Regions from separate parts of the Lelliottia amnigena genome, predicted to be linked through region 1. Evidence: predicted binding sites of a transcription regulator. Region 1 holds the regulator's gene; the other holds the start of a gene.
What was found. The regulator Fur, encoded in region 1, represses iron uptake genes when iron is present. The targets are predictions, from matches to a motif close to ATAATAATGAGAACNACTATCAA.
Positions count from the first base shown of each region.

Region 2: a site for Fur is predicted at 1,620-1,642, ahead of I6L74_RS02120 (Nramp family divalent metal transporter). Genes of this name have one in related genera too.

Region 1 covers NZ_CP077236.1:3,056,269-3,064,930, reverse strand. The annotation lists gene potE (putrescine-ornithine antiporter) at 1-435, shown strand, start outside; gene pgm (phosphoglucomutase (alpha-D-glucose-1,6-bisphosphate-dependent)) at 534-2,174, opposite strand; gene seqA (replication initiation negative regulator SeqA) at 2,199-2,741, opposite strand; gene ybfF (esterase) at 2,925-3,698, shown strand; gene ybfE (LexA regulated protein) at 3,827-4,114, shown strand; gene fldA (flavodoxin FldA) at 4,272-4,802, shown strand; gene fur (ferric iron uptake transcriptional regulator) at 5,094-5,540, shown strand; gene chiQ (ChiQ/YbfN family lipoprotein) at 5,666-5,995, opposite strand; gene chiP (chitoporin ChiP) at 6,050-7,447, opposite strand; gene glnS (glutamine--tRNA ligase) at 7,888-8,662, opposite strand, start outside.
Region 2 covers NZ_CP077236.1:442,443-451,104, reverse strand. The annotation lists gene I6L74_RS02130 (sensor domain-containing phosphodiesterase) at 1-102, shown strand, start outside; gene nupC (nucleoside permease NupC) at 142-1,329, opposite strand; gene I6L74_RS02120 (Nramp family divalent metal transporter) at 1,683-2,921, shown strand; gene I6L74_RS02115 (DUF2502 domain-containing protein) at 2,985-3,338, opposite strand; gene mgrA (L-glyceraldehyde 3-phosphate reductase) at 3,466-4,464, opposite strand; gene ipdC (indolepyruvate decarboxylase) at 4,650-6,308, shown strand; gene I6L74_RS02100 (ion channel protein) at 6,309-7,544, opposite strand; gene glk (glucokinase) at 7,750-8,662, shown strand, end outside.

The sequences.
Region 1 (8,662 bases):
ATTGCGCAGGTGTTTAAATCTTCTGCGGATTCCGGCTATTTCCCAAAAATCTTCTCGCGTGTGAGCAAGTCAGAAGCGCCGATTCAGGGGATGCTGGCGATTGTCATTTTCCAGAGCGGTTTGTCGCTGATGACCATTAGTCCGTCCCTGAGCACTCAATTCAACGTTCTGGTTAATCTGGCCGTCGTGACGAATATCATTCCGTATATCTTGTCGATGGCAGCGCTGGTGATCATTCAGAAAATGGCAAATGTTGAACCAGGCAAAGCGAAAGTGGCCAATTTTGTGGCGCTGGTCGGGGCGATTTACAGCTTCTATGCGCTCTACTCTTCCGGCCAGGAAGCGATGCTGTATGGCGCGATGGTGACGTTTATGGGCTGGACGCTGTACGGTCTGGTGTCACCGCGTTTTGAACTGAAAAATAAGCACAGCTGAGGTAAACGTAAAACGGCAACCCTGCGGTTGCCGTTGTTTTCCCTCTTCCGTGAAAGAAGGTTGAGGTGAGAGCTTCAGTCCCACCCGCTCAAACACATTTACGCGTTTTTCAGCACTTCGCTGACAATCTCTACCGCTTCTTTCTCAATCAGCTGACGGTGTTCGTCGCCGAGGAAGCTTTCGCAATAGATTTTGTATGCATCTTCCGTACCGGACGGACGCGCTGCGAACCAGCCGTTTTCAGTCATCACTTTCAGACCGCCGATGGACGCACCGTTACCCGGCGCCGCCGTCAAACGTGCAGTGATCGGGTCACCCGCCAGCGTGCTCGCGCTCACCATCTCTGGAGAGAGCTTAGACAACGCGGCTTTCTGAGCCGAGGTTGCACTCGCCTGAATACGGTTGTAGCTCGGCGCACCAAATCGCGCAGCCAGCTCATTGTAATGTTCCTGCGGATTTTTACCGGTGACGGCCGTGATTTCCGCCGCCAGCAGGCACATGATGATCCCGTCTTTATCGGTCGACCACGGTGTGCCGTCGAAACGCAGGAAGGAAGCGCCCGCACTCTCTTCGCCGCCAAAACCGAAGCTGCCGTCATGCAGACCGTCAACGAACCATTTGAAACCTACCGGCACTTCCACAAGCCGTCGGCCCAGATCGTTCACCACGCGGTCAATCATCGCAGATGACACCAGCGTTTTACCTACCGCTACCTCTTTGCCCCACTGAGGGCGATGCTGGAACAGATAGTTAATCGCCACCGCCAGATAGTGGTTTGGATTCATCAGGCCCGCAGGGGTGACGATACCGTGACGGTCATAATCCGGGTCGTTGGCAAACGCCAGATCGAATTTGTCGCGCAGCGCCAGCAGGCCGGCCATCGCGCACTCTGACGAGCAGTCCATACGGATTGCGCCGTCTTTATCCAGATGCATAAAGCGGAACGTCTGATCGACCTGATCGTTCACAATGGTCAGATCCAGCTTGTAGAACTCCGCGATGCGTTTCCAGTATTCAATACCGGAGCCGCCAAGGGGATCCACGCCCAGTTTTAAACCGGCTTTCTGAATCGCTGCGATATCCACGATATCCGCCAGCCCTTCGATAAACGGCTGAACCAGATCGATCTCTTTCACGTGACCAGAAGCCATCGCGGCATCCAGAGAAATACGTTTAACACCTTTCAGACCATCCGCCAGCAGCGCGTTCGCACGGTCTTCCACCACTTTCGTGACGTTGGTATCAGCCGGGCCGCCGTTAGGTGGGTTGTATTTGATACCGCCATCATCCGGTGGGTTGTGCGATGGCGTGATAACGATACCGTCCGCCTGCGCGCCGCCTTTTTTGTTGTGCACCAGAATAGCGTTCGAGACCGCAGGCGTTGGCGTATAGCCGTTGTCTTCCTGGATGATGACATCCACACCATTCGCTGCCAGCACTTCCAGTACGGAGATGAAGGCCGGTTCGGACAGCGCATGAGTATCTTTACCGACGAAGCACGGACCGGTAATACCATTTTTAGCGCGTTCTTCAGCGATGGCCTGAGCAATGGCCAGAATATGCGGTTCGTTAAAGCTGTGGCGCGCCGCGCCGCCGCGGTGGCCAGACGTACCAAACTTCACTGCGTGTTCTGCGTTGCCCACTTCCGGCTTCAATACATAGTACTGAGCGGTAAGCTGAGCGACGTTAATCAAATCGCTTTGTTGCGCAGGCTGACCCGCGCGTTCGTGATTTGCCATTGCCTGGTCCTTCTTATGCAAGGGTTAAATTGTACCGCAAACCTTTTCAATCAATTCCGCCGGGAATTGCATTGACTGCATGATGTGTTCGACCATGCTGCATTTGCGTCCGGTATTGGTATTGGTGATGACCCAATAAGGGGTACCCGGAACCTGTTTTGGTTTGGTTTGGTTACCGTTTTGAATCAGCGTCTGCTCATCCGCCGCGAAGTACACGCGCGTACGGCCGTGAAGCGACTCGGTCGCCTCAGCAAACGCTTTGTTATCCAGTGAATAAAGTGTAGTCAGCACCAGCAGAAAACGGTTAACCGCTTTCTTTTGCTCTGCGTATTCGTCGGAGAGCAGCAGTTCACGCACCGCGCGCACTTTGTCTTTAACCGGCGCTACGGTTTTAGCTTCCGCCACGACGTTTGACGCGCGAACCTCTTTCGAAACCGGAGTTGCAGGCTGTGAAGCGGCAGAAAATTTCAGCATGCGACGTAAAATGTCGGACGCACTCTCGCCAATATGTCGCGTGTGGCTGGCAATATACGCATAGAGCTCATCATCAACTTCGATTGTTTTCATCTTAATCCAGTGCAATATCTTATCTGAATACAAGTCGTTGGGATTATAGGGGCTAATCCCAACCGCGGATAGGGTCAAGCCAGGGTGGCGGCAAAAGTCAGAATAAACTGGATCCTTGCAGCCGGGCGGCAGAATGGTCAACATAATACCCTAACCTGACATACGTAAAAAAAGAACTTTGCCATGAAATTGAATAGCCGAGCGCAATCTGCACAATCGCCGAACAATAATTCTCCCATCGTACTGGTTCACGGGCTTTTTGGCAGCCTCGATAATTTGGGCGTGCTCGCGCGCGATCTGGTTACCGATCACAATATTCTGCAGGTCGATATGCGCAACCATGGGGTTTCACCGCGCGATCCAGAGATGACGTATGCGGCGATGGCTCATGATCTACTGGATACGCTCGATGCGAATAACATCGAAAAAGCGACGCTGATTGGCCATTCAATGGGCGGTAAAGCGGTGATGGCCCTGACGGCGATTGCGCCAGAGCGCATCAACCAGCTGGTGGTGATTGATGTAGCACCTGTGGATTACGATGTGCGTCGACACGACGAAATTTTTGCGGCGATCAACGCCGTCACTGAGGCGGGCGTTGCAACCCGTCAGCAGGCTGCGGCGATTATGCGCGAGCATTTAGATGAAGAAGGCGTGGTGCAGTTTCTGCTGAAGTCGTTCGTCGAGGGCGCGTGGCGGTTTAACGTCCCGGTTCTGTGGGATCAATACGATAACATTGTTGGCTGGCAGCCAATTCCAGCCTGGCAGGCCCCTACGCTCTTTATTCGCGGCGGCAATTCACCGTATGTCACAGAAGCCTATCGCGATACGCTGCTGGCGCAATTCCCGCAGGCGCGTGCGCATGTGATTGCCGGTGCAGGCCACTGGGTTCACGCCGAAAAACCGGACGCGGTGCTGCGCGCCATCCGCCGTTATCTCTCTGAGAACGCGATTTGATTAAAATGTCAGCGACTGGACGCCTGTTGGCCTCCAGTCGTTGGCGTGCTGATATCAGTAATGTATGATGTCGCGCTCATCGCCCCGGCAATAGCAGGGCCGCTCGTTTTCCCCGAAGTCTCTGAATCATGGCCAAAGAACAAACGGACCGTACGACATTAGATCTGTTCGCGACTGAACGTCGACCGGGACGACCTAAAACCAATCCGCTTTCGCGCGATGAACAGTTGCGCATCAATAAGCGAAACCAGCTTAAACGCGACAAAAGTCGTGGGCTTAAACGCGTCGAGTTAAAACTCAATGCGGACGCAGTCGACGCCCTAAGCGAACTGGCTGAGGCCCGTGAAATCAGCCGCAGCGAGCTGATCGAAGAGATGCTTATGCTGCAACTGCAGGCATTGCGCCATTCACAGTAAAAGTCTGAAAAATCGCCCTTACCCCACTTTCATGTAGCACAGAGTGCAGTCCCGCGTGATAGCTGTTTCCGCTGACTTCTCTGTTCTGCTATGATTGCCCTCATCCGTGGACAATTTGTGCCACCATACCATTAAGTTTCAAGAGGTTATTTTACTCATGGCAATCATCGGCATTTTCTTCGGCAGCGATACCGGTAATACCGAAAACATCGCAAAAAACATTCAAAAACAGCTAGGTAAAGACGTTGCCGACGTCCATGACATTGCGAAGAGCAGCAAAGAAGATCTCGAAGGTTACGATATTCTGCTGCTGGGCATTCCAACCTGGTACTACGGCGAAGCACAGTGTGACTGGGACGATTTCTTCCCAACGCTGGAAGAAGTCGACTTTAACGGTAAGCTGGTCGCGCTGTTCGGTTGCGGTGACCAGGAAGATTACGCAGAGTATTTCTGTGATGCGCTGGGCACCATTCGCGACATCATCGAACCGCGCGGCGCGGCGATTGTCGGTCATTGGCCAACGGCGGGTTATCACTTTGAAGCGTCTAAAGGCCTTGCGGATGACGATCATTTTGTGGGCCTGGCGATTGACGAAGACCGTCAACCAGAGCTCACCGCAGAACGCGTAGACAAATGGGTTAAGCAGATCCGCGAAGAACTTCACCTCGACGATATCCTGAATGCCTGATTGATCGTGCGGCGCTGCAAAACTGTTGCGCCGCATTGATAGGTAATTCCAATTAAAATAATTGCTACAAATTTTTAACTTTTGCTTTCATACCTGTACAATATCCCAGGTTAAAGTGGATGCCTTCGCTCAACTTTGTTGGCGATACCACGTTTTTATAAGCATACTTTGCTTGAGACTTGCAGTTTTCATTTAGGCATGGCAGTTCTATAATGAAACGCATTATCCCAAGTGCATTTTCTGTCACTTCTTCTTTAGAAGTGAATCGTTTAGCAACAGGACAGATTCCGCATGACTGACAACAATACCGCATTAAAGAAGGCTGGCCTGAAAGTTACGCTTCCTCGTTTAAAAATTCTGGAAGTACTGCAAGGGCCGGACAATCACCATGTCAGTGCGGAAGACTTGTATAAACGTCTGATCGACATGGGCGAAGAGATTGGCCTGGCGACCGTTTATCGCGTTCTGAACCAATTTGATGACGCCGGGATTGTCACCCGTCATAATTTTGAAGGCGGTAAATCCGTTTTCGAACTGACACAACAGCATCACCACGATCACCTCATCTGCCTGGATTGCGGCAAGGTGATTGAATTTAGCGATGAATCTATCGAATCTCGTCAGCGTGAGATTGCCACTCGTCATGGTATCCGTCTGACCAACCACAGCCTGTACCTCTACGGTCACTGTGCTGAAGGCGATTGCCGCGAAAACGATCACGCGCACGACACGAAATAATCGTTTTTCATACACTGAGCCAACCTGACGGTTGGCTTTTTTTTGCCTGCTATAAATAAAAAACCCGGTTGTGCGCCATCCAACTCACATCAGGATGGCGCACAGCCGGGCGTGGCAAAAGAGGATTACTTGCTGTTATTGCTGCGAATCTCCTGCCAGATCTTGTCACAACGCTTTGCCACTTCCTGATCGTTGCCGGTTTGACGCGCCTGGATACAGGCCTGGTAATCCAGCACCCGCACATTTTCCTGCGTCGCAAACTGCTCGTGCGCTTTCTCTTTTTTCAGCACATTCAGCACGCTCTGGCAGGCTTCAATTTTTTCTGGCGATCCTTCGGCGGTGTTAATACAGGCGCTGTAGGCCTCTTTCAGTCGAGAGTCTTCTTTTGGTGCCTGCGGTTGTGCGCAAGCGACCAGTCCCGATGCAAGCATCGCGACGATAACACATTTTTTCAGCATATCAGTCTCCATTCCGGCGGGATGGGGGGAATCATCCCGCCGGCGCGTTCATCAGAAAATGGTGAAGGGTGCGATGACCATGAATTTCACGTCACGCTCGTCCTGGAAGATGTTGCCGTAACCGCCCGAGTAGCTTGGAATGTCGGAATGGTTGTCGTATTGAGTGAAGTGCAGTTTAAACATCGTGCCCTTCGCGCGACCGTCCTGAAGCGTGTAGATGGCATCGAGGCTGTATGAGGACTCTTTCAGGCGATAGTTCGGATCGTAGTAAGCGTCCGGCGTCGCCATATCAGCAGGTTTTGCGTCCCATGCATACGCGTAAGATGCACCAACTGCCCAGCCCGGCAGATTCCAGTTTTTCAGGTCATACATGGCACCGAAGAATACGGCTTTCTCGCCATCGGCGTTGAAATCCGAACGGTTATCCCACCAGATATCCAGGCGACCATTTGAAGATGCGTAGGTCGGCGTCATACGCTGCAGGAAGTAGCCCTGCTGACCTTCGGCCTTCACGTATGTCCCTTCCAGGCGTAAATCAACCTGCCCGATTTTGTAGCCAAAGGTCAGCGCCTGAAGCCATGCCGTGCCGTCATACAGATCGTTCACACCGCCATCGCTGACTTTGTCACGCGTACCGTAGAACTGATAACTGGTCGACAGCGGGCCGCCAACGATATCGAATTTATAGCTGGCTTTGGCGAAGTACTGATCCACGTATCCTTCTGCCTGACCAAACGCCGCTTCCAGCACTAAATCGTTTTTAAAGTCATATTTCGCCCCTAACGAGTGGAGATACTCGACTTTGGTTTTCTTGTCATTCTGATAGAACTTGTCCATCTCAAGGTGCCATGGCGCTTTATATTCGTTGGTCCACATATAGGAGAAACTCAACGCGCCCGCATCGCCATAGTCAAAGTTTGCCCCGGCTTCAGCGCCCTGATACGTCCCTGGCATAAAGCTCCAGTGTGGGGCTAACAGCGTCTGACCGGTTGGCTGAATATAGCCACCGCGTGCCCAAACCGGACCGTATTTGAATTTAGCGGCCGCTTTGTAGAGGCTGATTCCGCTTTTATCACCCGACCAGTCTTCTTTGTAGGCTTTGTTACTGGAGGAGAACGCGATTTCGTTCGGGTGGGCGCTGTCGCCATTTTCGGCCATTTCAATGGCAGTGAACGCCGCAATATCCAGCCCGAACATGTCCGCAGCGTAACCTGACTGGAAATCAAGATTGGCGTTCCAGGTAGAATGGGACAGGTTGGTTTTGTATTTGTCTTCGGTGACGTCTTTACGGTCACGTTCACGTTGCCAATAGTAAATACCGCCCGTGAGCGTGGAATCATCGATAAAGCCTGCTGCCTGAGCCTGCGGAGAAGCGATAAAGCCAGACATTGCTGTCACACCGGCAATAGCCAGCGCCAGCGCACTACGTTTGCCACTGAACGTACGCATAGTTGTTCCTCTTTGACGAATTAAAGCGCCTTAAACGGCGAAAAATCTAAAAAGACCAAACGGTCAGGGGTAGTTATAAATACCCTCGAATTAACTACCGTCTGTAGACTATTTTTCGCGACGCGAATTATCAATGCTTTTCAGTGGGCAAAATGCAGGATTATGACGAAGTGCACATAATTGGTAGTGATTTGTAACATATACATCAGGAAGGGTTTTATCATTAAAAAATCAACTAAATTCAATCACTAATAATTATTGATAGCGATTACATCGTTTTATTTTACTCTTCTCATGCGCATCAAATTTTATTTAATAAAATAAGTAGCAGCTCATTGACCTTATTTTTAGGCATCTTTTTTTCGATGAAATACTAACAGCCTGATCGACAAGCAAAAAAAACGCCGCAATGTGCGGCGTTTGTCTCTCATTGACCTGGATTACTCGCCAGCTTTCGCCCAGGTGTCACGCAGACCTACGGTACGGTTAAAGACCAGTTTGGTAGCGGTTGCATAACGGCTGTCGAGACAGAAGTAGCCTTCACGCTCAAACTGGTAAGCCTTGCCGGCTTCAGCATTTTTCAGTGACGGCTCAGCGTAGCCCTGTTTGATCAGCAGTGATTCCGGATTGATCGTCGCCAGGAAATCTTCCGCAGCGCCCGGATTCGGCACGCTGAACAGACGATCGTAAAGACGAATTTCAACCGGCAGCGCGTGCGCAGCGCTGACCCAGTGAATAACGCCTTTCACTTTACGGCCATCCGCCGGATCTTTGCTGAGGGTTTCGGCGTCATAGCTGCAGAAAATCGTCGTGATATTGCCTTCTGCGTCCTTTTCTACGCGTTCAGCTTTGATCACGTAGGCATTGCGCAGGCGCACTTCTTTGCCCATCACCAGACGTTTGTACTGTTTGTTGGCTTCTTCGCGGAAATCGGCGCGGTCGATCCAGAGTTCTGCGCTGAATGGCACTTCGCGGCTACCCATTTCCGGTTTGCTCGGATGGTTAGGCATCGTCACCAGCTCGCTTTCGCCCTGCGGATAGTTTTCGATAACCAGTTTAACCGGATCGATAACGGCCATTGCGCGCGGCGCATTTTCGTTCAAATCTTCGCGAATACAGGATTCCAGCGACGCCATCTCGATGGTGTTGTCTTGCTTGGTCACGCCGATACGCTTGATGAATTCGCGGATAGAGGAGGCGCTGTAACCACGACGA
Region 2 (8,662 bases), 1.9 Mb from region 1:
GAAACGCACGAGCAGCGGCAGATGCTTTTGGCGTTTGGTGTGGATTACCTTCAAGGCTATCTGATTGGGAAGCCACGCCCGATCGAGGAATTACAGGCATAAAAAAACCGGAGGCTTAGCACCTCCGGTTTTTTCTTCTGATTACAGTACCAGGGCTGCGATAGACGCAGACAGCACGCTCACCAGAGTTGAACCATAAACCAGTTTCAGACCAAAGCGGGAAACCACGTTTCCTTGCTCTTCGTTCAGGCCTTTAATCGCGCCTGCGATAATACCGATTGAAGAGAAGTTAGCGAAGGACACCAGGAAGACTGACAGAATGCCTTCTGCGCGCGGGGAGAGCGTGCTGGCAATTTTCTGCAGATCCATCATCGCAACGAATTCGTTGGAAACCAGTTTGGTGGCCATAATGCTACCGACCTGCAGTGCTTCATGCGCCGGAACACCCATTACCCAGGCAATCGGGTAGAAGATGTAACCCAGAATCCCCTGGAAGGAGATGCCCAGTACGGCAGCGAACAGGGCGTTCAACGCAGCGATCAGCGCGATAAAACCGATCAACATGGCAGCAACGATAATGGCAACTTTAAAGCCAGCCAGAATGTATTCACCCAGCATTTCGAAGAAGCTCTGGCCTTCGTGCAGGTTAGACATCTGGATATTTTCTTCGCTGGCATCAACGCGGTAAGGGTTGATCAGAGACAGAACGATAAAGGTGCTGAACATGTTCAGAACCAGCGCTGCGACCACGTATTTCGGTTCCAGCATCGTCATGTATGCACCCACGATAGACATGGATACAGTCGACATTGCTGTTGCCGCCATGGTGTACATGCGGTTGCGAGACATTTTGCCCAGGATATCTTTATACGCGATAAAGTTCTCAGACTGGCCCAGAATCAGGGAACTGACGGCGTTGAAAGACTCCAGTTTACCCATACCGTTGACTTTGGATAACAGGAAGCCAATCGCGCGGATAATCACTGGCAGAACACGAATGTGCTGCAGAATACCGATCAGTGCAGAGATAAAGACGATTGGGCACAGCACTTTCAGGAAGAAGAATGCCAGACCTTGATCGTTCATACTGCCAAAGACGAAGTTGGTCCCTTCGTTAGCAAATCCGAGCAGTTTTTCGAACATTTCGGAAAAACCTCTGACGAAACCAAGGCCAATGTTGGAGTTCAGGAAGAACCACGCAAGTAAAACTTCAATGACGAGCAGTTGTATAACATAGCGAATACGAATGTTTTTGCGGTCAGTGCTGACCAGCAATGCAAGTGCAGTAACGACAACAAGTGCCAGGACAAAATGAAGGACGCGGTCCATATTTGCTCCAAATATGAGGCAGGTTTAATTTCCGTGCACATTCTATGTAACAAGTGCAAAGAAAACGAGATCAAGACCACACTATAGTTACATCCTGTGACGAGTCTCAAAAATAGTGATCAACCATACATTTCTGTTATGTTATGTAAATGAGTGAAAAGTTACGTTTGTGTGCTAGGCTTCACAAAAGATGATTCACTTTCGCAGTTGGTTCTAAATAATTCCAAAACGTCCTGCCTTGCTATTGTTCTTCACTATCAATGAAATCGCTATAACCCATTTAAATGATCTTGATAATCATTCTCGTTTTGATAGCATGAAACATAGCAAAGGCTATATCTCCAGAGGTAGAAATGAATAACAGTCGCGTTGAGGGTAGCAGTGGCAGAGCAGCGCGCAAGTTGCGGTTCGCATTAATGGGACCGGCGTTCATTGCTGCGATTGGTTACATTGATCCAGGTAACTTTGCGACCAATATTCAGGCTGGGGCCAGCTTCGGCTATAAATTGCTGTGGGTTGTCGTGTGGGCAAACCTGATGGCGATGCTGATTCAGGTGTTATCCGCGAAGCTTGGGATCGCGACGGGAAAAAACCTGGCGGAACAAATTCGCGATCATTATCCCCGCCCGGTCGTATGGTTTTACTGGGTTCAGGCGGAAATCATCGCGATGGCGACCGATCTCGCGGAATTTATTGGCGCGGCCATAGGCTTCAAACTGATCCTCGGCGTTTCGCTCCTTCAGGGCGCAGTACTGACGGGGATTGCCACTTTCCTTATTCTGATGTTGCAGCGGCGGGGGCAAAAACCGCTGGAACTGGTCATCGGCGGTCTGCTGTTATTCGTTGCGGCAGCGTATATTGTTGAGCTCGTGTTTTCGCAGCCGAATCTGGTGCAATTGAGCAAAGGTATGGCAATACCCAGCCTCCCAACCTCGGAAGCTGTGTTTCTGGCAGCCGGTGTTCTGGGCGCGACGATCATGCCGCATGTTATCTATCTCCACTCGTCGTTGACGCAAAATGCGCATGATGGCACCCGGCAGGAACGCTATTCGGCAACCAAATGGGATGTGGGTATTGCGATGACGATCGCCGGATTCGTTAATCTTGCCATGATGGCGACTGCTGCGGCGGCGTTTCATTTTAACGGTCACACTGGCGTTGCCGATCTCGATCAGGCGTATTTGACGCTGGAACCGCTGCTGAGCCATGCGGCGGCAACCATTTTTGGTTTAAGCCTGGTCGCCGCGGGGCTTTCATCGACGGTGGTCGGTACGCTGGCTGGGCAGGTCGTTATGCAGGGCTTCGTACGTTTCCACATTCCGCTGTGGGTACGCCGCTCCGTCACCATGATGCCTTCATTTATCGTCATTCTGATGGGGCTGGACCCCACCCGCATTTTGGTGATGAGTCAGGTATTGCTGAGCTTTGGTATCGCACTGGCGCTGGTACCGCTGCTGATTTTTACAGGCAATCAATCGCTGATGGGTGATTTGGTCAATTCGACGCTGGTTAAACGTATCGGATGGATGATCGTGGTACTGGTGGTGGCGCTGAACCTGTGGCTGCTGATTGGCACGCTGCTGGGGTTGTAAGACAACCAGACTGAAATAAGCATGAAAAAGGAGCCTGATGGCTCCTTTTTTGCGGTGACGATATTAGTGGCGATGCCCGTGTCCGTGCCCACGATCGTGACCTCGTCCATGGCCCCGAGGTCCGCGACGGTCATCACGATCGCTCCAGCCTTCACGGTAGCCACGTTCGTACGCCTTGCGGTTATCCCAGCCACGGTGACGACCATTATCATGTCTCCACCAGCGGTTTTGACGCCATTCGTAGTTACGGTGCCAGTAATCACGGTCGCGCCAGCCGCCACCGTCCCAGTAGTTACCAGAGTTATCACGATCGCCAATATGTAATTTTATTGACGGCAACAGGGTAATTTCGCCTGCATTTGCAATCAGTGGCGCACTCGCCATCAGGATTGCTGCAAGAATCAGTGATCTGAACATTATTGTTATTCTCCTACGAACGGAGCCGTAAGCGGCCTGTTAATGCAATTTTACGGGGCAGTAAAGCCCCGTTTAATCGCCTCAACTCCTAATTCACAGGGGGGAGCACTTTTTGCTAAAGACGCATTTATTTTGAGCTGTTCAGAATCGCGTCGATCGCTTCAAGCTCTTCAGCAGTGAAGTGAAGATTATTGAGCATGCCGACTGCGTCTTCGATTTGTGACGTTTTACTGGCACCAATCAGCACGCTGGTGACGGTGTCGTGACGTAACACCCAGGCGAGTGCCATTTGTGACAGCTTCTGGCCTCGGCGTTCGGCTAACGCGTTGAGCTGGCGAACCTTACTCAGTTTTTCATCGCTGACCTGATCGGCATTCAAGAATCGACTCTTGCTCGCCGCGCGTGAATCAGCCGGAATACCATTCAAATAGCGATCGGTCAGTTGCCCACCCGCGAGCGGTGAGAAAGGAATACAACCCACCCCTTTTTCCTGCAAAACGGACAGCAATCCCTCTTCCGGAGCACGTTCAAACATCGAGTATTTTGGCTGGTGGATGAGACAAGGCGTCCCAAGATCGTCCAGGATATCAATGGCCTGGCGAGCCAGTTCCGCCGGGTAGTTTGAAAGACCGACATACAGGGCTTTGCCCTGGCGCACGATATGATCGAGCGCTTTCATTGTCTCTCTCAGCGGCGTTTCTGGGTCCGGGCGGTGGTGGTAAAAGATATCAACATATTCCAGCCCCATGCGCTTGAGGCTTTGATCAAGGCTGGCGATGAGATATTTTCGCGATCCCCAGTCCCCGTAAGGCCCGTCCCACATGGTGTATCCCGCTTTAGTCGAGATCACTAGTTCGTCACGGTAAGGGTGAAAATCTTCTCGAAAAATACGTCCAAAGTTGCTCTCTGCCGATCCTGGCGGTGGCCCGTAGTTGTTGGCCAGATCGAAGTGGGTGATCCCGAGCTCGAATGCGCGTTGTAAAAGTTGACGGCTATTTTCAATCAACGTGCTGTCGCCAAAGTTATGCCACAGACCCAGCGAAACGGCGGGGAGTCTCAGACCACTCTGACCGCATCGACGATACTGCATTGACTCATAACGTGTTTTATCAGCCTGAAAAACCATGCTCTAGCCCCTTTGTTCTGAATAATGATTCTCAGTGTATACGTTTACACGCTGGTTCAGACCATCAGATTACTACGTCATTTTTCGTAAAGCATTCTTTCCAGACTCTTCTTTTCCGCATTCCTGGACAGACATCACGCTTCTTTAATACTCAAAGTGAGGTCAACGTCAGAAGGACTCCTGTTATGCGAACCGCCTATTCCGTCGCCGATTATCTGCTGGACCGCCTTTCACAGTGTGGTGTTGAGCACCTGTTTGGCGTGCCGGGTGACTACAATCTGCAATTCCTTGATCACGTTATCGACAGCCCCGTAATCCGCTGGGTGGGGTGCGCCAACGAACTCAATGCCTCCTATGCCGCCGATGGATATGCTCGCTGCAAGGGTTTTGCCGCGTTGCTCACGACATTTGGTGTGGGGGAACTGAGTGCGATGAACGGAATCGCCGGCAGTTTTGCGGAGTACGTGCCGGTATTGCACATCGTAGGAGCGCCTTGCAGCGCCGCACAGCAAAAAGGGGAGCTGATGCATCACACATTGGGTGACGGAGAATTCCGCCATTTCTTTAAGATGAGTGAGCCCATTACCGCAGCGCAGGCTATTCTCACCGAACAAAATGCCTGCTATGAAATCGATCGCGTATTGTCAGTTATGCGACGTGAGCGCCGTCCGGGATATCTGATGCTCCCCGCGGATGTGGCAAAAAAACCTGCCATACCCCCTGTAAGCGTTTTCACTGATGAACTTCTTCCCCTTGATCACGCCTGTTTGCAAGCGTTCCGCGAAGCCGCAGAGGCGCGTCTTGCAACCAGTCAACGTACGGCGCTATTGGCTGATTTTTTAGTCCTGCGGTATGGGCTAAAAAAATCGCTTCAGGCGTGGGTGAAAGAGACGCCCATGGCACATGCGACGATGCTGATGGGGAAAGGGATTTTTGATGAGCGACAGACGGGTTTTTACGGGACGTACAGCGGGGCTGCGAGCACCGACGCCGTCCGGGAGGCTATCGAAGGGGCGGATACCGTCATCTGCGTGGGCACGCGTTTTACCGATACCTTGACCGCGGGATTTACTCACAAACTCACTGCGGGCCAGACCATTGAAGTCCAACCCTATGCGGCTCGGATTGGGGATCGCTGGTTTACCGGCATTCCCATGGCGCGGGCGGTTGAAATCGTATCTGAGCTTTGCAGGCAGCACGTTACCCGGCAGACGCTGCCGATTCATCAGCCCGCACTTTCTCAGGATTATCATCAAGGCACGCTGACTCAGGATAATTTCTGGCACACGCTGCAAACGTTTATTCGTCCCGGGGATATCATTCTTGCCGATCAAGGAACTGCTGCGTTTGGTGCAAGTGCGCTGCGACTGCCTTCGGACGTCGACTTTATCGTTCAGCCGCTATGGGGATCGATCGGCTTTACGTTAGCAGCGGCGTTCGGCGCGCAAACCGCTTGTCCGGACCGGCGCGTAATTGTGCTCACCGGGGACGGCGCAGCACAGCTGACGATTCAGGAAATGGGCTCGATGCTGCGGGATAATCAGCGGCCGGTCATTCTGGTGCTGAATAACGAAGGGTATACCGTTGAGCGGGCGATTCATGGGGCGGAGCAGCGCTATAACGACATCGCGCTGTGGAACTGGACGCAAATCCCGCAGGCGCTCAGCCTGAATTGTCAGGCTCAATGCTGGCGGGTCAGCGAAACGGTACAGCTGGCGGAGGTGCTGGAGAAAGTCGCCCATCGTGAGCGACTTTCATTGATTGAGGTGATGTTGCCCAAAGCGGATATTCCTCCGCTTCTCAGGGCCATCACCGAAGCGCTGGAGGCGCGTAACAGCGCGTGATCACTTATCCTTCCGCCAGGCCATCAGCATCGGTTTGCCCGCCAGCAGGAGCCAGGCGGGCAGCATCACGATACAGAGTAACGGCAATAAGTTGGTATCGGGCACCACGACCGCTGCCATAAACAGGCTCAGCCAGGCATCGCGCGTGACGACCAGTACCAACCCCAAAATGGAGCAGGAAATCGTAATTGCCGCCGGAACGGCGTCGACATGCTCATGAAGCATCAGTCCTAACGCCACGCCGATAAATACCGCCGGGAAGATACGCCCCCCGCGAAAACCACATGCGGCCGCCACGACAACGGCGGCCAGCTTGATAACGGCGAACAGGAAATAATCCGACACGCTAAAGACCTGGCTAAATGCCATCTGTTGCATCTCATCGAGGCCTTTAAATAACGTCACCGGCCCACCGATTGCCCCAAGAATCCCCAGCAGAAAACCGCCCGCACCCAGAATCAAAACCGGGTGTTTGAGCTTATGCATCAGGCGATGCAGTCGCGGCAAGCACCAAACGGCCACCATACCCAGCGCGATGGCGATGGCAGCGACAATGGCCCCGCTGAATATATCTGCCAGTTGCATCTGCCCGTAGTGCGGAATGGGCAGCGAAAAATGCGGATGGTAAAACAGGCTGGTGGTGAGCGCGCCAGCGGCAGCGGCCATCAGAGGCGCAAAGAGGCGATCCCAGAGCGGGACGTCGTTATCGCCACTCAGCGTTTGGGAAAAAATAAGCGCGGCGGCGACGGGCGTACCAAATAGCGCCCCGATGGTGCCGGCAGACGCCAGAATCGTCCAGTCCAGCGCGCCAACGCGGGGGAAAATGCGCGAACCCAGATAAACTGCGAGCGCAATATTCACGGCCATGATGGGGTGTTCTGGCCCCAGACTCACACCGCCCGCCAGACCGATCACCAGGGCAAGAAGTAAACCCGGTAGCGCCGCCGGGTTGACCGGCGCGCTAATCAACGGCTCCAGCGCCGGATCGGGGCCTGCGTGTCCAGGGCTAAAACGAATGACTAAGCCTACCGCGATACCGGTGAGGGTCAGCATCAGGATAATCCAGGTCGGAGAGGCAAAATCGATGCCGAGCTTTCCCGGCAGGGCAGCCCACAAAAAAGTTTGCAGCACCGAGGCGACTTTCATCACGACGATTAACACCAGGCTTGACGCAATACCAATGATGAGCGCAGGTGTCGCTAACAACAGCATGGTTCTGGCTCGCGGATGGAGCATGATGATTTCCTTGTACAAAAGTATTTAGCGTGACTTTGCACATTCAGTTTGACGGCAATAGTGCAAAAGGTGCTGAAACGGTAAAGTGATTCTGTGACGAAGATCGATTATCCTGGGCAGTTCGCATTCAGGCCGTTGTTGTTATCCCGCCTTGAATTTACAGTGTCCCAAAGATTTATTCTGACTTTAGCGGAGCAGTAGAAGAATGACAAAATATGCTTTAGTAGGCGATGTAGGCGGCACGAATGCGCGGCTGGCATTATGCGATATTGATACCGGTGAAATTTCTCAGGCAAAGACCTATTCCGGGCTGGATTATCCCAGTCTTGAAGCGGTAGTTCGTGTCTATCTGGATGAACATCAGGTCGGTGTGGAGGACGGTTGTATTGCTATTGCCTGCCCAATTACCGGTGACTGGGTGGCCATGACGAATCACACCTGGGCCTTTTCCATTGCCGAAATGAAAAAAAATCTCGGCTTCGCACATCTGGAAATTATCAACGACTTTACGGCCGTTTCAATGGCGATCCCCATGCTCAAACCCGAACATCTTATTCAGTTTGGTGGCGCGGAACCGGTCGAAGGCAAGCCGATTGCCGTCTATGGCGCGGGCACAGGACTGGGTGTTTCACATCTGGTTCACGTTGATAAACGTTGGGTCAGCTTGCCGGGCGAGGGCGGTCACGTTGATTTTGCGCCGAACAGTGAAGAAGAAGGGATCATTCTGCATGAACTGCGCGCCGAACTGGGCCACGTCTCCGCCGAGCGCGTGCTGTCCGGCCCTGGGCTGGTCTATCTTTATCGCGCGATTGTGAAATCCGATAATCGTCTGCCGGAAAACTTACAGCCAAAAGACATTACTGAACGCGCCCTGGCGGACAGTTGCACTGACTGTCGTCGCGCGTTGTCACTGTTCTGCGTGATTATGGGACGCTTTGGCGGCAATCTGGCGCTCAATCTCGGCACGTTTGGCGGGGTTTACATCGCGGGTGGCATTGTGCCGCGTTTCCTGGAGTTCTTTAAAGCGTCGGGTTTCCGTGGCGGATTTGAAGATAAAGGGCGTTTTAAATCCTATGTGCAGGACATTCCGGTTTATCTGATCGTACATGATAATCCAG